Regions from separate parts of the Streptomyces sp. 142MFCol3.1 genome, predicted to be linked through region 2. Evidence: riboswitches for the same ligand, from Rfam matches in the RefSeq annotation. Region 2 holds a riboswitch; the other holds the start of a gene.
The links. Region 2 has a riboswitch for guanidine ahead of H305_RS0136290 (DMT family transporter). Riboswitches for the same ligand answer to the same signal wherever they lie in the genome.
Positions count from the first base shown of each region.

Region 1: it holds a riboswitch for guanidine, as region 2 does, so the genes downstream of both, H305_RS0116290 (MBL fold metallo-hydrolase) here and H305_RS0136290 (DMT family transporter) in region 2, are expected to answer to the same signal.

Region 1 covers NZ_AUKV01000010.1:101,312-110,733, reverse strand. The annotation lists gene H305_RS0116310 (carbohydrate ABC transporter permease) at 1-143, opposite strand, end outside; gene H305_RS0116305 (extracellular solute-binding protein) at 277-1,644, opposite strand; gene H305_RS46145 (LacI family DNA-binding transcriptional regulator) at 1,893-2,969, shown strand; gene H305_RS0116295 (hypothetical protein) at 3,063-3,458, shown strand; guanidine-III (ykkC-III) riboswitch at 3,665-3,732, shown strand; gene H305_RS0116290 (MBL fold metallo-hydrolase) at 3,745-4,623, shown strand; gene H305_RS0116285 (FGGY-family carbohydrate kinase) at 4,634-6,112, shown strand; gene H305_RS46140 (hypothetical protein) at 6,522-6,677, shown strand; gene H305_RS0116275 (DUF1348 family protein) at 7,228-7,695, opposite strand; gene H305_RS0116270 (cellulose binding domain-containing protein) at 7,931-9,364, opposite strand.
Region 2 covers NZ_AUKV01000034.1:82,085-91,506, reverse strand. The annotation lists gene H305_RS0136315 (DUF1707 SHOCT-like domain-containing protein) at 1-828, opposite strand, end outside; gene H305_RS0136310 (ABC transporter ATP-binding protein) at 839-1,813, opposite strand; gene H305_RS0136305 (ABC transporter permease) at 1,817-2,650, opposite strand; gene H305_RS0136300 (ABC transporter permease) at 2,700-3,500, opposite strand; gene H305_RS0136295 (transglycosylase domain-containing protein) at 3,724-6,117, shown strand; gene H305_RS0136290 (DMT family transporter) at 6,200-6,520, opposite strand; guanidine-III (ykkC-III) riboswitch at 6,551-6,616, opposite strand; gene H305_RS0136285 (GroES family chaperonin) at 6,668-6,970, opposite strand; gene H305_RS0136280 (DUF3618 domain-containing protein) at 7,145-7,483, opposite strand; gene bcp (thioredoxin-dependent thiol peroxidase) at 7,622-8,089, shown strand; gene H305_RS0136270 (HNH endonuclease signature motif containing protein) at 8,222-8,845, shown strand; gene H305_RS0136265 (HNH endonuclease) at 8,842-9,422, shown strand, end outside.

The DNA of each region.
Region 1 (9,422 bases), on a different contig from region 2:
CTCAGCGCGTCACCGTAGTTGGCGAACCCGACCCAGTGTCCCAGACCGCCCTTGAGCAGGGAGGTGTCGAAGAAGCTCGCCACGAGCATGTAGAGGAGCGGGCCGACGAGGAAGAGGGCGTAGAGGATTGCGAAGGGGGCCATCAGGGCGGGACCGGCCCAGTGGGTCGTTCGTGTCGGTGGAGAGGCGGCGGAAGCCGACGGTGCGGTGGCAGCCACGGGCAGACCTTTCTTGCGAAGTCCAGGGGTGTCGGGGAGCGGTGCCGTGCGGTGCCGCTCAGACGGGGGACGCCGTGTCCGCCTGCTTGCGCAGCCGCGAACGCATCGCGGCGGCTGCCGCCCGGGGGCTCTTGGCGCCGGTGAACACGGAGGTGACGGCGTCGCCCACCACGATCTGCAGGGTGCTGCCCGCTCCGCCGTACCAGGCGACCGGGTCGTAGACGGCTCCGTCGGCGGCAGCGGCGTAGTGCGACTGCGGGACCAGCTTCTTGTAGGCGGCCGAGCGCTGCGTGGGCAGCCAGGCCGGCACGTGGCCGCCCTCCGCCCAGAGCTGACTCGACCCGAGCATCGCGCGCACGAACTCCAGTGAGGTGTCGAGGCGCTGCGCCTTCGCGGACGGTGCCTTGGGCAGCACCAGGGCATGTGAATCGGCGAAGCACGCGTACGGGCGCTCGGTGAAGATGCGGGGGAAGGGCCGCATGTCGAAGGCGACCTTCGCGTCCTGCACGGCCACCACCTGCCACACGCCGTCCATGAGGAATCCGGCCTTGCCGGTGGTCAGCAGCGTGATGGCGCCCGGGCCGTCGACGCCGGTGGGCAGGACCTTCTCCTCGACGGTCATGCGCCGGATGTAGGCGAGGGCCTCCTCGGCCGCGCCGGTGTCGATGCTGACGCGCCTGCCCTGGTCGGTGACCAGAGGAGAGCTGGTCAGCTGGTGGTACAGGGAGAGGAAGAGCCGGTACTGGGTGGAGGCGTCCTTGATGGCAGCCACCGAGCCGCCCCAGTTCTTGGTGACCTCCTTGGCCGCCTTCATCGCGTCGATGAACTGGTCGGGACCGTCGATGGCGGTCAACTGCCCGCTGCCGTCCAGCAGTCCCGCCTTCTTCGCGATGTCCGTGCGGAAGTACAGGACGAAGGGATGCGTGTCGAGCGGCACCGCGTAGAGCGAGCCGTCGAGATGCGCATTGGCCCAGGGCTTGGCGTCGAACCGGTCGGCCGTCATGCCGTGCCGGGCCAGCGCCGCGGGGGCGAGCTCGGTGAGGAGGCCGGCCTCGGCGAGTGTCGGCACCTTGGACAGGTGGGCGACGGCGACCTGGGGTGGGCGGTCGCCGAGCGTGGCCAGCGTGAGCTTGGTGTAGTAGGGGTTGCCCCACACGAAGGTGGAGGACTTCAGGGTCGTGCCGGGGTGCTCGGCACCGTAGGCCTTCTCCATGGCGACCATGCGTGCTCCGTCGCCACCGGTGAACGGGTTCCAGAAGTTCAGCCGGGCCGACGCGGGCGCGCCGCCGGTGAATCCCTGTGCGAGCGTGTTGCCGCAGCCGGTCAGGGTGGTGCCGGCGACGGTCGTCCCCAGCGCGAGCGCCGCCCGCAGCAGGAGACGGCGTGACGGCGCCGAGGTTGGGACGTGCCCTGTTCGCTCCGGCATGAGTGTGCGTCCTTCCACAACGGCTGGCCCGGGGGGCAGGTGGTTCTACGTTGTAATCGTTGATTTGAAGCGGCTCGGAGTGGATCAGCCCGAGAAGTTTCCAACGTTGTACTTAGTTCAGCTGCGGTCGTCAATAGGTTGCGTCGACACTGGTGAATCGGTGGCGGCGGCTGGGCGGGTGTCCGGGGAGCTCCGTCGGGTGCCTCTGTTCCAACGTTGGAATCAGGGGGTAGGGTGACACCGGAACCATGCAGAGCGGCACAAAGGGCGGGGACGTGGCCGGAGCACGCATGAAGGACGTCGCCGCGCGCGCGGGTGTGTCCATCAAGACGGTGTCGAACGTGGTGCGGGGCGCCGCGAAGGTCGCCGAACCGACCCGGCTGCGCGTCGAGCGGGCGATCGCGGAACTGGACTACCGTCCGCACGCCTCCGCCCGCCACCTGCGTACCGGCCGCAGCGGCATCATCGCGCTGGCCTTCCCCGAACTCGTCGCCCCCTACTTCGCGGAACTCGCCGCCGAAGTGGTCGTGGCGGCCAAGGAACACGGCTACACGGTGCTCATCGAGGACACCGGCGGCGACCCCGACGAAGAACTGCGCATCGCCAGCGGACTCACCGACTCGTTGATCGACGGCGTCCTGCTCAGCCCCCTCCGGCTCGACCAGGCACGGCTGGCGGCTCTCGAACAGACGGTGCCGCTCGTCCTGCTGGGCGAGCGCTCGTACGACATCGCCGCCGATCACGTACTGATCGACAATGCCGCGGCGGCGCGCGAGGCCACCGAGCACCTGCTGGCACTCGGCCGTCGGCGGATCGCCGTGATCGGACATCAGACCGACCCGCCGTTCGCCACCTCCGCCCAGCGCATGCACGGCTACTTCACCGCCCTCCATGCCGCCGGCGTCCCCTACGACCCCCGCCTCGCGCCCCCGGTGCGCAGTTTCGGGCGGGCCGAGGGGGCCGAGGCGATGAGCCGCCTGCTCGACCTGGACCACCGTCCGGACGCGGTCTTCTGCTTCTCCGACCTCCTCGCGTCGGGCGCACTGCGCGTGGCCCACGAGCGGCACGTCGAAGTCCCGCACGACATGGCGGTCGTCGGCTTCGACGACCTGGAGGAGTCCCGCTACGCCGTGCCCTCACTCACCACCGTCTCACCGGACAAGCGTGAGATCGCCCGCATGGCCGTGGCGGCACTGCTCGACCGGATGTCGGACGAACCGGTCAACCTCCCGACCACGCTGACGGCCGGTCACCGGCTGGTGGTCCGCGAGAGCAGCGCCGGACGTCCGTCCACGCCGACGGGGCCAGGCACCGGCGACGCGTGACGCCGTTTCCGTCCGGCCCGGTCACCGAGTCCGGTGCCGTCGCCCTGCGCCGAGCGCGCTGTGGGCCGCGGAGCGGGTGTTAGCTTCGGGCGCATGGACGACAGCGTGTACGTGGGCAACGCCGGCAAGGACGCGGCACTGGACCGGGGCTGGCTGCTCGGGCATTTCAAGGAGCCCGGCGATCCCCGCCGGAGCGAGGCCGTGGAGATCAAGTGGGGCGTCCACCGACGCGGTGAGCGGCGCGAGCAGTGGGTGCGGGGAGAGACACGCACAGCTCTCCAGGTCCTCGTCAGCGGCCGCTTCCGCGTCGAGCTGCCCGGTCGCAGTGTCGTGCTGGCGGAGCAGGGCGACTACGTCGTCTGGGGCCGGGGAGTGGACCATTCCTGGGTCGCCGAGGAGGAGTCGGTGGTGCTGACCGTGCGATGGCCCTCCGTCCCCGGATACGCCGTGCCGCAGGAGGAGGACGGGGAGACGAACGCGCGGGCGTAAATGCGTGACGATGGCCGGCCGTGCGTGCGTGACGGTCGTCGGCCGTACGTACGTGACGGGGGCGTGGCCGGCCGCGCTCGCGACTGACCGCGACTGGGCCGGCCACCGATGCCGCGCGCCCGTGGCGATCGTCGCCCTCGTACGAAATCGCGCCGACGCCGGTCACCGCGTGCGTGCGGGACTTGGCGGACCGTGTTAGTTTCCGGGCGGCGGCGCGCCGGTGCCTGCCCCGGACGAGGAGTGCGCCGTACCCGCTCCGCAAAGACGACGCACAAGGGGAGGCTTCGTGGACGCGGACAAGCGCTCGCTCGGCCCGGCGCCCGCGGTGCACGGGTCCCGCCCGCTGGACGTCGAGTGGGACCACGGATCACCGTCGGCGAAGCACAACACGGATGCCGACATCCAGGTTCATGCGTACGACGAGGACACCTTCATCCTCCGGCAGAACATGGCGATCAACTATGAGGCGCCGTTCATGTTCCTGCTCTTCGGACGCGAGCGGGCGGTGCTGCTGGACACCGGGGCCACCGCGTCCGCGGAGTACTTCCCGCTGCGCCGCGTCGTCGACGGTCTGATCGCCGACCGGCTCCGCCGGCATCCGTACGACGGGTACGGGCTGCTCGTGCTCCACACCCATCCGCACGGCGACCACATCGCCGCAGACGCGCAGTTCACGGGCCGCCCGGACACCCAGGTCGTGGGAGCCCGACTCGACACCGCATGGGACTACTTCGGGTTCCGCGAGGATCCCGACCGGGTGGCACGGATCGACCTCGGGGACCGCGTGCTGGAGTGCTTCTCCACGCCGGGACACCACGAGGCGGCGGTCACCTACTACGACCCCTGGACGGGATTCCTGCTCACCGGCGACACGGTCTACCCCGGCCGGCTGTACGTGGCGGACTGGCCGGCCTTCACGCGGACCGTCGACCGCCTGATCGACTTCGCGGACAGCCGTCCGGTGACCCACGTGCTCGGGTGCCACATCGAGATGACGCGAGAGCCCGGCGTGGACTACCCGATCCGGACCACCTACCAGCCCGACGAGCCGCCGTTGGAGATGGCCCCGGGCCGGCTGCGCGACATCAGGGCGGCGATCGACGAGGTCGGCGACCGGCCCGGCCGGCACCCGTTCCCCGCCTTCGTCATCTGCCGCGGCGCCTGAGAGTCCGGTCATGCCTCGCAACGCGGTGATCGGTGTGGACATCGGCACGTCGAGCAGCAAGGGCGTCCTCGTCGGCCTCGACGGTGTACTGATCCGTTCCGCCGTCCGGGAACACACCCCCACGAGGCCCGGTCCCGGCCGCTTCGAGATGGACGCCTCGGTGTGGTGGCGCGAGTTCACCGAACTCGCCCGGGAGCTGAACGCACCCGGAGACACCGGCGTGGTCGCCGTCGGGGTCAGCGGCATGGGGCCCTGCGTCCTGCTGACCGACGAGCACGACGCCCCGCTGCGCCCCGCCGTCCTCTACGGAGTGGACACGCGCTCCGTCCGCCAGATCCGGCGCATCGAAGAACGGCTCGGCGCGGAGGAGATCATCCGCCGCGGCGGATCCGCCCTCTCCACCCAGGCGGCGGGGCCGAAGATCGCCTGGATCGCCGACGAGGAGCCCGAGCTCTACACCCGGGCCCGACGCCTGTACATGCCGAGTTCCTGGCTGGTCAGGAACCTCACGGGGAACTACGTCCTCGACCACCACTCGGCGAGCCAGTGCACCCCGCTCTACGACACCCTCGCCTGTGAGTGGTACGCCCCCTGGGCCGCCGAAGTGGCACCGGGCATCGAGCTGCCGCCGCTGCGCTGGTCCGGCGAGGCGGCCGGCACGCTCACCGCCCGGGCCGCCCGGGAGTCCGGTCTGCCCGCCGGCATCCCGGTCACCACCGGAACCATCGACGCCTGGGCCGAGGCGCTGAGCGTGGGCGCGCAGAACAACGGCGACCTGATGCTGATGTACGGCACCACGATGTTCCTCATCCACACGGTGCCCGAGCCCCTCACCAGCCCGTCCCTGTGGGGCACGGTCGGCGCGATCCGGGGCACCCGCAACCTGGCCGGCGGCATGGCCACGTCCGGCGCCGTCACCAACTGGCTGCGCGACCTGTTCACCGGCACCGACCACACCGAACTCACCCGTCTGGCCGCCGAGTCGGGCCCCGGCGCCAACGGCCTGCTGATGCTCCCGTACTTCTCCGGCGAGCGCACCCCGGTCATGGACCCGGACGCCCGCGGAGTGATCGCCGGACTCACCCTGTCCCACACCCGCGGCGACCTCTACCGGGCCGCTCTGGAGGCCACCGGGTTCGGTGTCCGCCACAACATCGAGGTCATCGAGGCGGCCGGCGGGGACATCCGACGCGTGGTCGCGGTCGGGGGCGGCACCCAGGGCTCCCTGTGGACGCAGATCGTCTCCGACATCACCCGCCGTCCGCAGGAGGTGCGGACCACGACCATCGGCGCCGGCTACGGCGGCGCGCTGCTGGCCGCACAGCTCGTCGCGGACGTCACCGTCGAGGAATGGAACCCGGTGCGCGAGGTGGTGACGCCCGATGCGCGGAACACCGGACGATACGACGAGTTGTACGACCTCTACCGGCGTCTGTACCTGGAGACCTCGTCGACGGTCCATATCCTGGCGGCACTTCAGGAGCGCTGACGGCCGCCGTCGGCTCGTCACGGACCTCGGCCGGAAGGTGCGCGGGCACGTCGACCTCGGTCGCGCCACACCCGTCGAGTTCCCGAGGAGGAGACACGGCGCCACCTCGACGCCACCAGGTCGAGGACTTGAGCGCGCGGCACCGTGCGTCGTGACTCAGGGTAACCGCACGCACACGTCGAGGCCGCCGGCTGTCCCCGCTGAACGTGTGCCGGAGGCCTGGGGCTCGGCCGCAGGTCTCCGGTTGCGGGTTGTCCGCGCAGTTGTTTGAGTGGAGTTTGGTCTATGGACACCTCAACCGCGACAGCAGCTGCCGCCACGGGCGGCGCCGGCCGGATGACAGGCGGCCCCGGCAGAGCGGCGGCAGCGGGCAACACAGGTCGCGATGCCCGCGAGGGAGGGACTGACGGTGGCTCACCATCACAAGTCCAACAAACAAGTCGAAGGCGACCCGGACACGGGCCATGGGCGGGGCCTGCCGCTGCGCCCCGACGACGACGAGCTGGAGCGACGGACGGAAATGGACCGGGCGGAACTCCGCGCCCAGCAGGCTGAGGAAGTCTGACGAGCAGGCTGATGAGGTTCCGGCCGCGCGAGCGGGCCGTCGGACCTCTGATCCCCGGCCGAAGCGAAGGAGGTGTTCCCATGTCCTCGAAGCGACGCCGTAAGAAGAAGGGCAGGCGCAAGCACGCGGCAAACCACGGGCGTCGGCCTCAGTGCTGACGGGCGCGGCGCGGCGGTGCTGCGCCGGGCTTTTCCACGGTGGGCCCAGGTGCCGATTCCCCCGGGGCGGTTCTTCCCCCGGGGGTGTGGCGTGCCCGGGTGCGCCTCTCCGGGCCTCCCGGGCCTCGTCCCTCCTCGTCGCCCCCGGGCTGTCGTCCCCGGGTCGGATGGGAACTCGTTCCCGTCGCGGTCGGTGACCGTCGCGAACCAGGATGTGACCCCGACCGTGAGCCAGGATGTGACCCAGACCGTGCGGCAGTCGGGCTCGTGGAGCGTCTCGAAGGGGCAGCCGTCTCGATCGGAGGGGTAGCCCTCCCATCTCCCGCGGGAGGACGTGGACGGCCTACCGGCATGAGCCAGTGGTCCTGGCCGAACGGCTGCGGTGCGCGATCTTAGAACCCCAGGTCGCTCAGGCCCGGGTGGTCGTCGGGGCGGCGCCCGAGCGGCCAGTGGTACCTGCGCTCCTCCTGCGTGATGGGGAGGTCGTTGATGCATGCCAGACGGACCCGCATCAGCCCTTCGTCGTCGAACTCCCAGTTCTCGTTCCCGTAGGAGCGGAACCAGTTGCCCGAGTCGTCGTGGCACTCGTAGGCGAACCGCACCGCGATCCGGTTCTCGGTGAACGCCCACAGCTCCTTGATGAGCCGGTAGTCCTGCTCCCTGGTCCATTTGCGGGTGAGGAAGGCGACGATCTCCGCACGCCCGTCGACGAACTCGGCACGGTTGCGCCAGCGGCTGTCGACCGTGTAGGCGAGCGAGACCTGTTCAGGGTTCCGGGTGTTCCATGCGTCCTCGGCGAGACGCACCTTGGTGATCGCGCTCTCCCGGGTGAACGGGGGCACGGGAGGCTTTGCGGCCATGCTGTCTCCCAGAGCCCGTCCGGCGGGCGGACGGTTCCGTTGCGGCCAGGTGTGTTCCACCGTTCATTCGATACCTGCGTCCTGGTGATCGCAACAGCGGCCGCCCGGGCGGAGCGGCACACCTGCCGGCCTGCGCGGGCGGCGTGTCCATGGCCCGGGCGCCGTCCGGCGTTCCCGTCCCGGCAGCCTCATGTCCGCGGCCGGGACGGGGAGATGACACGTGTGCGGGCCGGAGTCAGGAGGCCGGGACCTCGTCCACGAAGGCAGTCCCGGCGCCGCGGTACGCGGCCACCTTCGCGGCCACCTGTGCCGGGGTGAGGACCTGGTCCTTGACGTGCAGCACGTAGTCGACCTGTTCGTCGTAGGCGCGGGCCGTGGTGGAGGTCTGGCCGTTGAGGTCGATCAGCCACTGGTTGAAGTTGATCGACATCGGCCGCTCGGGCAGGTACTGGGGGTCGTGGGTGCCGAAGAGCTGCCCGTCGATGTAGTACTTGATGCTGCCGCTGTCGATGGTGACGATCAGGTCGTGCCAGCCGGCGTAGCTCTGGCGTGCCTCGGTGTGCTGGTTCACGGCCTGCCAGGGGTCCGGGTTGTAGGTCTCCCAGGACGTGGTGTACAGGATGTTGCCGGTCTCGCCCCAGCCGCCGTTGGGCAGGTACTCGAAGTCGTACTCGGAGTAGTCGTCGGCCATCGGCGCCTTGAGGTCGTTGATGGTGAAGAAGGTCTGCACCAGACGATCGCCGTCGGGTCCGGACGCGGGGGCGTCGGTGAACTTCACCCGGGCCGCGTAGGTGCCGTTCTTGAACTTCGTGCTCTTGGAGACGACTTCGGTCTGCCTGGTGGACTCGGCGGTGCCCGCGGTGGACGTCTGGAGGTTCATCACCGAGTTGCCGGAGACGGTGGGGAAGGTGACCTTGGACGGGTCCCAGGTGGCGCCGGGCACGCCGGGGCCGCCGGAGTTGGAGCGGACGTTCCAGCCGTGGGCGGCGAGGGCCGGGTCGGTGTGGGATGTGTAGGAGAAGTCGTCGAACAGCGTCTGGCCGCCACCGGGCGGGTCGGTCGGATCAGTGGGGTCGGTCGGATCGGTCGGGTCGTTGCCCTCCGGCGCCGTGCCCCAGACCGTGCTGCCCGCGAGCTGCGCGGTGACCTTGTTCCAGTCTGCGTACGAGGTCAGGGAGGAGTTGAAGGAGTAGTCGTCCGACTGGGTCAGGGTCTGCCAGTTGGACTGGTAGAAGCGCAGTTGCATGTCGCCGGTGTCGGCGCCCGGCGCGAGTGTTCCGGCGCCCGAGGTGAAGGCGATCTCCAGGTACTGGTCCGCGGTCGCGGTGGGGTGGTTCAGCGCGCCGAACGTGCCGGTGATGTTGGCGCACCCCTTGACCGCCCAGGAGCAGGCGAACCGGTAGGAGGCGTTCGCCGAGTCCGCCTTGAAGTAGTAACGGATCTTCACCTGGCTCAACTGCACGGTGGACGTCCCGGTGTTGCGCACCTTCAGCCAGGGTTCGCTCTGGTCGGCGGTGGCCCCGCCGGAGCTGGTGCGGTACTGGACGGCGAGGCCATCGGCGGTGGCGGCGGTCGCGTTCATCGGGACGGCGGCCAGGGCGGTGCTGCCCAGGAGCGCTGACAGGGCCAGGGCCACTCGGCGGCGGCCGGTGGCGGGACGGGTTCTCATCCGGGTTCCTTTCGGGGAGTCTCCCGCGTCCGGCGGGAGGGTCGGGGGTTTCCGGAGC
Region 2 (9,422 bases):
CTGCCGGGTCCAGTGCCGCTCACGGCGCTCCTCGTGGCGCTCCCAGCGCTCCTCGTGGCGCTCGCGGATCAGATCGCGGGCCTCGTCGAGCGCGTCGAACATGTCGCCGAGAGCCTCCCGCCGGGAACCCCCGGCCTCCGGTCCCTCCAACTCGGCGCGGGCCGCCTTGCGGTCCAGCTTCTCCTGACGGCGCTCCGCCTTCAGACGCTGCCGCTCGGCGCGGGTCAGCTTGCGTTCGACGCCGACACCACCCCAGAACGCGAAGCCCGTGACGATCACCCGGGGCGCTCCGGGCTCCCCGGGCCGCCCCTCCTCGCGGTGGTCGAAACCACCCATGATGCCGATGCCGCGGACGACCACCTCGACCCCGGGCGGCACGACGACATTGACACCGCCCATGACCGCCACACAGTTGATGACGACGTCACGGTCCGCGAAGTTCGCCTCGCGCAGGTCGATCTCGCCGCCACCCATGAACGCGAAGGAGTTGAAGCGCTTGGGAACCGTCCAGCGGCCCCTGCGTTCGAAGCCCGACAGGATCGCGACGCCCCACGAGGACGAACCCTCGCCGCCGACGATCCGCCCCGCCCAACTGCCGTCTCCCGCAGGTTCCTTGACCATGGAGACCGAAGCCGCGGCAGCCGCGCCCGGCAGATCGCGGGTGATCGGCGCCAGCTCCCCGTACGTACGGGCCTGGTAGGTCGCCTCCAGCCGCTCCTCGAACTCCTCCATGTCGAGACGGCCTTCCGCGAGGGCGTCCCTCAGCTGCTCGGCGACTCGTTCACGGTCGGCGTCGGAGGCCCGCAGTTCCGGCACATCGTCGGTCATGGAGGCCAGCCTACGAGACTGCCCTGCCCGCGTACATGCGGCTGATGACCGCCTCGATGTCCGGCTCCCGCACCGAGAGGTCGACCAGCGGGTACCGTGCCGCGATCCGCGCCACGAGCGGAGCGGCCGACTCGGAGGCGGGGAAGGCCAGCCACTGGCGCGGCCCCTCCACCTTCACCACCCGCGCCGGCTCCGCCTCGATCGGCGGAAGCTCCCGCTCCAGGTCCACGACCAGCGTCCGCTCGCTCTCCCCCACCTCGTGCAGCCCGGCCGGCGAGCCGTCGTACACCAGCCGTCCGTGGTCGATGACCATCACCCGCCGGCACAACTGCTCGATGTCGGTGAGGTCGTGGGTGGTCAGCAGCACGGTCGTGCCGCGTTCGGCGTTCAGGTCGCGCAGGAACTCCCGCACCCGCGCCTTGCTGATCACGTCCAGGCCGATGGTCGGCTCGTCGAGGTAGAGAACCTCGGGGTCGTGCAGCAGCGCGGCAGCGATGTCACCGCGCATCCGCTGCCCCAGCGACAGTTGCCGTACCGGCACGTCCAACAGGTCACCCAGGTCGAGGAGTTCGACACAGCGGTCGAGATTCTCGCGGTAACGGCCGTCCGGGATCCGGTACATGCGGTGCATCAGCCGGTAGGAGTCGATCAGCGGGAGGTCCCACCACAGGGTGGTGCGCTGCCCGAACACCACCCCGATGCGCCGCGCGAGGCGGGTGCGCTCGCGGGACGGGTCGATGCCCGCGACACGCAGCCGGCCCCCGCTCGGCGTCAGGATGCCGGTGAGCATCTTGACGGTGGTCGACTTCCCCGCGCCGTTCGGCCCGATGTAGCCGACCATCTCACCGCGCCGCACGGAGAACGAGAGCGAGTCCACGGCGCGCACCTGCCTCCGCTCGGCACGCAGGAAGCCGGTCCTTCTGCGCACCTCGAAGACCTTCTCGACACGGTCGAGCAGGATGAGGTCGGCGTCCTCGTTGTCCATGGGTCAGCTCCCTGTGCTGCGATACGACCGAAGGCCCGCGCGCCAGGCGAGACCCGCCGGCACACAGCAGACCGCCGCGACCAGCGGCGGCGCGAAGGCGACCCACGTCGGCAGGTCGAGCGGATAGGGCCGCCCCAGCACGTACAGCGCGGGCAGCCAGTTGACGAACGCGATCGGGAACACGAAGGTCACCCCGCGCAGCAGCTCCGTGGCGAAGACGGTGGGCGGGTACTGAAGGAGCGTGCTGCCACCGTAGGTGAAGGAGTTCTGCACCTCAGAGGCGTCCTGGGCGACGAACTGGAACGCCGCGCCGCCCACGAACACCGCAGCGAAGATCACTCCGCCGCTGAGCAGCATCAGCGGGATCATGAGGACCTTGAGCGGCGTCCAGGACACGTCGAGCACGGCGACGGCGTACCCGAGGACCAGCAGTCCCTGAGTGATGCGGCCGAGGCGGCGCAGCGCGAAACGGTCCGCGGCGACCTGCGCGAGCACGGGCACGGGGCGCACCAGGAGCGTGTCGAGGGTGCCGTCGCGCACCCGCCGGCCGAGCCGGTCCATCGAGCCGAACGCCAGGTCGGCGAACCCGAAGGCGGTGCCCGCCACCCCGTACAGGAAGGCCACCTCGGGCAGCGAGTAGCCGCCGAGCCGGTCGACCTGCGAGAACATCAGCAGGATCGCGGCGAAGTCGAGAGCGGTCGCCGCGAAGTTGCCGAAGGCGGTCATCGCGAAGGAGGCACGGTAGGCCATCGTGGAGCGGATCCACATGGCGGCGATCATCCGGTAGGCACGCAGCCCCTCGCGGATCTGCTCGTACCTGCCCTGCGGGGCCCACACGGCGTCCGCCGGACCCCGCTCCGCGGGGCGGGTGCCGCTGCCCGCGAGGCTATCCACCCTGCACCACCACCCGTCGTGTCGCCGCGGACTGGACGAGCCGCCCAACAGCGAGCAGCGCGGCGGCCCAGGCCGCCTGGAAGAGGTAGGTGCGCGGCAGGTCCGCCGTGCCGAGCAGGACGTCCACGGGAGCCTGGATCAGCGACGACCACGGCAGGGCGCGCACCACCTCGCCGAGGACACCCGGGAACACGTTCAGCGGCAGCAGCATCCCCGAACAGAAGACGCCCGCGATCCCGGCGAGCTGGGCCACACCGGCCCCGTCGAGGAGCCAGAACGCGCAGAGCGCCACCAGGAAGCGCAGCGCGAAGCTGACGACCACACCGAGCGCCACCGCCACCAGGAAAGCGATCCAGGCCAGCGGGTCGGCGGGCAGCGCCAGGTCGAAGAAGAGAGCGCCGAACGCGAGCGGCACGACACCGCGCCCCAGCAGATGGAACAGGGCACGGCCCGCATCCTGGGCCAGCCACCACAACTGGAGGTCGGCGGGCCGGTACAGATCGATCGCGATGTCACCCGTACGGATCCTCTCGATCAGATCGTCCTCGAAGCCGCCGCCCATCACCGCGACGACCATCAGCAGCGCCTGGCCCAGCCACACGTAACTGAGCGCCTGCGCCTGGTCGTAGCCGCCGAGGTGCGGTCTGTCGTCCCACAACGCGATGAAGATGTACGCCAGGATCAGCCCGAACACGGTGTTGGTGAACACCCCCGCCGCCGTGGCGGTCCGGTACGTGGCGTAGCGCCGGAACCCGCCGACCGCGACGGCGACGTACAACCGCCCTGTGCCCACGAGGAGATCCTCTCTGGTGTGCCCGAGCCCGCCGGCAGCCGCACGGGGCCAAAGGTCCGGAGCCTAACCGCGGGGCCGAGACACCCGCCATGCATTTTCCGGGCGGGACGCGTGCCGGAAACCGGGAACGGAATGGCGGGTGCGAAAGTCTTCAAGTGGGGGCGCACAAGGCGTACGAGGTCGTACGGCGACGTACGAAGCGAAACGGGAGTCCGGCGAACAGATGAGTGACGAGCCGCAGCACGGAGCGGGTCCGCAGGAAGGAGCACCGGGCGAGCCCGGCAGGAAGCAGAAGCGGGTGCGCACCGGCTGGCGCCGGCTCGTCCCGACCTGGCGGATGGTGTTCGGCACGTTCCTCGTCGCGATGCTGTTCCTGATCGGCTTCTTCGCGCTCGGCTACTACCTGGTGAAGATCCCGCCCGCGAACGCCACGGCGACCAAGCAGAGCAACGTCTACCTGTACGCCGACGGCAGTCAGCTCGCCCGCGACGGCGAGGTCAACCGCGAGAACGTCTCACTCGCGAAGATCTCCAAGGACGCCCAGCACGCCACGCTCGCGGCCGAGGACCGGGACTTCTACAGCGAGTCGGCCGTCGACCCGCAGGCGATGCTCCGCGCCGCCTGGAACACCACCACCGGCAAGGGCAGGCAGTCCGGCTCGACGATCACCCAGCAGTACGTGAAGAACTACTACCTGGGCCAGGAGCAGACCGTCACGCGGAAGGCGAAGGAGTTCTTCATCTCCATCAAGCTCGACCGGGAGAAGAGCAAGGACGACATCCTGGAGGGCTACCTCAACACCAGCTACTACGGCCGCAACGCGTACGGCATCCAGGCCGCCGCCCAGGCCTACTACGGCGTCGACGCCGACGCACTGACGGTCGGCCAGGGCGCCTACCTCGCCGCCCTCCTCAACGCGCCCAGCGAGTACGACGTGACCGCGCACCCCGAGAACAAGCCCGCCGCCCTCGCCCGCTGGAACTACGTCCTCGACGGCATGGTCGCCAAGAAGTGGCTCACCCCGGCGGAACGGACCGGCGTGAAGTTCCCCGCGCCCAAGCAGGCCAAGGGCTCGGCCGGCATGTCCGGCCAGCGCGGCTATCTCGTGCAGGCCGTCAAGGAGTACCTCACGAGCAACAAGATCATCGACGAGGACACCCTCGCCGCCGGCGGCTACCGCATCACCACCACACTGCAGAAGCCCAAGCAGGACGCCTTCGTGAAGGCCGTCGACGACCAGGTGATGGACAAGCTCGACAAGAAGAACCGCAAGACCGACACCTACGTCCGCGCGGGCGGCGTCGCCATCGACCCCTCCAACGGCAAGGTCGTCGCCATGTACGGCGGCATCGACTACACCAAGCAGTACGTGAACAACGCGACCCGCCGCGACTACCAGGTCGGCTCCACCTTCAAGCCGTTCGTGTTCACCTCCGCCGTCGAGAACCACTCGACGACCGGCGACGGCCGCATGATCAACCCGAACACCGTCTACGACGGCACCAACAAGCGCCCCGTACGGGGCTGGAGCGGCGGCGCCTACGCCCCCGAGAACGAGGACGGCTTCTCGTACGGCGACATCACCGTGCGCACCGCCACCGACCGGTCCGTGAACTCGGTGTACGCGCAGATGGCCGTCGACGTCGGCCCGGACGAGGTCGAGAAGACGGCCGTGTCCCTCGGCATCCCCTCGAACACCCCCGACCTGACCGCCTCCCCCTCCATCGCGCTCGGCCCGGCCACCGCCAGCGTCCTCGACATGGCGGAGGCCTACGCCACCCTCGCCAACCACGGCAGGCACGGCACGTACTCGCTCGTCGAGAAGATCACCAAGGACGGCGCGGACGCCGTCGAACTGCCGAGCCGCGACACCCACCAGGCGGTGAGCCGCGAGGCGGCGGACACCACCACGTCCGTCCTGCGCAGCGTCGTCGAGGGCGGCACCGGCACGGCCGCACAGGCCGCGGGCCGCCCCGCGGCCGGCAAGACCGGCACCGCCGAGGAGGACCGGGCCGCCTGGTTCGCGGGTTACACCCCGGACCTCGCCACCGTGGTGTCCGTCATGGGCCAGGACCCCGACACCGGCGCCCACAAGCCGCTGTACGGCGCCCTCGGCGAGACCCGCATCAACGGCGGCGCCTACCCGGCCCGGATCTGGGCGCAGTTCACCCGGACCGCGCTCCGCGGCACCCCGGTGTCGGACTTCGACCTCCAGCTCCAGCCCGGCGCCGAGCGGACGCAGACCCCGACGACCGAACCCAGCACGCCGGACACGATCGGCGGCCAGGACGACGACGGCACGTCGGACGGCCAGGACATCCAGGGCCAGGACCAGGGCCAGAGCCAAGGACAGGTCGAGGGACAGACGGAGGGCCAGGACCAGGGCCAGACGGAGGGCCAGACCGAGGGCCAGACGGACGGCGGCACCACCGACGGCGGCACGACCGACGGCGGGACCACCGACGGCGGGACCACCGACGGGGGCACCACCGACGGCACCAGCACCGGAGGGACGACGGACGGCGGCACGACCGACGGCGGCACGACCGACGGCGGCACGGCCGGGACGATCGCCGGCACCAACCCCTTCGGCCGGGCTCCGCACCGCCGCTCCTAGGCCCTCGGCCCGGTCGGTGAGCAGGCCCGTCGGCGGCCGGGCCTGTCGGCGAGCAGGCCGGGCCGGTCAGCGGCCGGGCCCGTCAATGGCCCGAGGTCGCCTTGAGACCCACCACGGCGACCAGCAGCAGACACACGAAGAAGATCCGGGCGGCGGTCACCGGCTCGCCGAGCACCACCATGCCGAGCACCGCCGCCCCGGCGGCGCCGATCCCGACCCAGACGCCGTAGGCGGTACCGATGGGCAGGGACCTGGCGGCGTACGACAGAAGAACCATGCTCGCGACGATCCCGGCACCCGTGGCCAGGCTCGGCCACAGCCGGGTGAAACCGTCGGAGTACTTCATGCCAATCGACCAGCCCACCTCCAGCAGACCGGCGACGACGAGCAGAACCCAGGCCATGACGGCACCTCCGTGAATCGGACGACAGGGGGTGCGTCGTCTTTGCGATCCCGGTACGGCGCGTCTCGTCGGGTCCCTCCACGGTAGCAAAACCCAGGCAAAAGGGGCTGGTGACCATGGCCACCAGCCCCTTCGGCAGACGTACGCCTACAAGTACAAGCCGGTCGAGTCCTCGGAGCCCTCGAAGCGGTCCGCGGCGACGGCGTGCAGATCCCGCTCGCGCATCAGCACGTAGGCGATCCCGCGCACCTCGACCTCGGCACGGTCCTCCGGGTCGTACAGAACGCGGTCGCCCGGCTCGACCGTCCGGACGTTCTGCCCGACGGCGACGACCTCGGCCCAGGCCAGACGCCGGCCGACCGCCGCCGTCGCGGGGATCAGGATGCCTCCGCCGGACCGTCGCTCGCCCTCCGCGGCGTCCTGCCGCACCAGCACACGGTCGTGCAGCATGCGGATGGGCAACTTGTCGTGATGGGTGCTGTGCTTATCCCGATTGGCGCTCACGCCCCGAACCTACCTGCCCCGGCCGCTTCCGCACGCGAGCGGGTCGATCCTCGCCCCGCGGAAACCACCCGTCGGCACCCGGAGCGGGCCGCACCCGCCCCGCCCCCGGACACCGGCGGATCAGCGCCTGCGGCGCCGGGAACCCACGGCGAGCAGCCCGACGACACCGACCACGACCAGGGCCACCGGCACGATGCGCTCCAGGCGGGGCGCGCCCTCCTCGGTGACCAGCTGGCCCTTGACGTCGCTGACGACGCGATTGACGCCGACGTAGGCGCGGCCGAGCGTGTGGTCGATGTGCGAGGCGACCTTGGCCTTCGCGTCACCCACGATCGTCTTCGGGTGCACGCGCACGCCGATCTCGTCGAGGGTCTCGGCGAGGGTTTCGCGGCGGCGCTTGATGTCCGCCTCGATCTCCGCCGGAGTCCTGGTATCCGACGTTCTCGACGTATCCGACACCGCGCTGCCTCCGTGGTCGTGTTCTGACTCTCTGCCCTCGACAGTCTGTCAGCTCGGGGAGCCGCGCACCCCTCGGCACCCCCATTACGCTCGTCACCCATAGGTCCGTAAACCATCCCCCGGCCACGTGAGGTACCGATGAGCGAGCGACTCCAGCCCGGCGACACCGCCCCCGACTTCAGCCTGCCCGACGCCGACGGCAACGAGGTCTCCCTCTCCGCCCACAAGGGCCGCAAGGTCATCGTGTACTTCTACCCCGCCGCCCTGACCCCCGGCTGCACCAAGCAGGCCTGCGACTTCACGGACAACCTCGACCTGCTGGCGGGCGCCGGGTACGACGTCATCGGCGTCTCCCCCGACAAGCCCGAGAAGCTCGCCAAGTTCCGCGAGAAGGAGTCCCTGAAGGTCACCCTGGTCGGCGACCCCGACAAGACCGTCCTGGAGGCCTACGGCGCCTTCGGCGAGAAGAAGCTCTACGGCAAGACGGTCGTCGGCGTCATCCGCTCCACCGTGATCGTCGACGAGGAGGGCAAGGTCGAGCGGGCCCTGTACAACGTGAAGGCGACGGGCCACGTGGCGAAGATCATCAAGGACCTCGGCATCTGACCCACCGCCCCACCCGCAGCGGCTCGCCCCGACCCGTCGGCGCGAGCCGCTGCGCGTTCCCCGCGTGACGGGACGGGCGTCGGTTCGTTACTCCGTACGAGGCGGCGAACACGCGTCCGGAAGGGGAGGGGCATGGGCAGCAGATACACCCGCGAGCTGTTGGAGGAGGCAGCGCGCGAGACACGGCACATCGACGACGCCGTCCGGTGGTGCGGCGGCCGCCCCACACCGGGCAGCCGTCGGTACCTGCGGCGGAAGATGGCCGAAGCCGGGGTGGACATCAGCCATCTCGCGACGAACCAGGTGCGGCACACCGAAGAGCGACTGCGCGCCGCGGTCGATGTCTCGGCCAGCGTCACGGACGTCGTGCGCCACCTCGGGCTCAGCCAGGTCGGCGGCAATCAGGCGCACGTCGCCCGACGGATCACGGCGCTCGGGATGGACACCTCGCACTTCACCACGGCTCGCCGGGGTGCTCCCCGGGGCTCGCTCGGCAGCCCCCTCGCCTTGCGCCCGCCGGAGGCCGGCAGGATCCCGGGCCGGCGGCTCCGCCGCGAGCTGCTGCGCCTGGGAGTGGACGAGCGCTGCGCCCAGTGCGGCACGGGTCCGGTGTGGAACGACCGCCCACTCACCCTCGAAGTCGACCACGTGAACGGCCACTGGTGGGACAACCGGCCGGAGAATCTGCGTCTGCTGTGCCCGAACTGCCATGCGGTGACGGACACTTACCGCGGCCGCAAGCGGCGGCGCGCATGAGCCGGACACGCTATCCGCGGGATGTGCTGGCGAGGACCGCGGCCGTCTCCACCAGTCCGGTCGACCTGCTGCGGCGCCTCGGCGCGCCTTTGGGCAGTCGCACGCTGGGCTACATACGCGGGCGTCTCGACCACTATGGGATCGACACCTCCCACATGGTCGACGAGCCGCTTCCCCCGCGCGAGAAGCGCGCCTACCCGAGGGAGCTGCTGGAGCAGGCGGCGGCCCGCTCCCACAGCATCCGGGAGATGTTCGAGTACCTGGGTCTTTCCCCCGACGAAGGTCCGTACAGCCACGTCAGGAAGCGACTCGACCACTTCGGGATCGACACATCGCACTTCACTCGTGGCCGCCGAGCCGGTGCCGGACTTCTGCCGCGGCAGCCGCTCATGACCGCCGCTGCCCGGTCGAGCAGTCTGGCCGGGCTGCTGAGGGCGCTGGGCATCGCCGACAATGCAGCGGCCCGTGCCCGGGTGAAACGAAGCCTGAAGGAACACGGTGTCGAGATCGGGCACTTCACCGGGCAGTCGCACGGCCGGGGGTCGACGTCACCACATCGCAGGACGGCCGACGACAT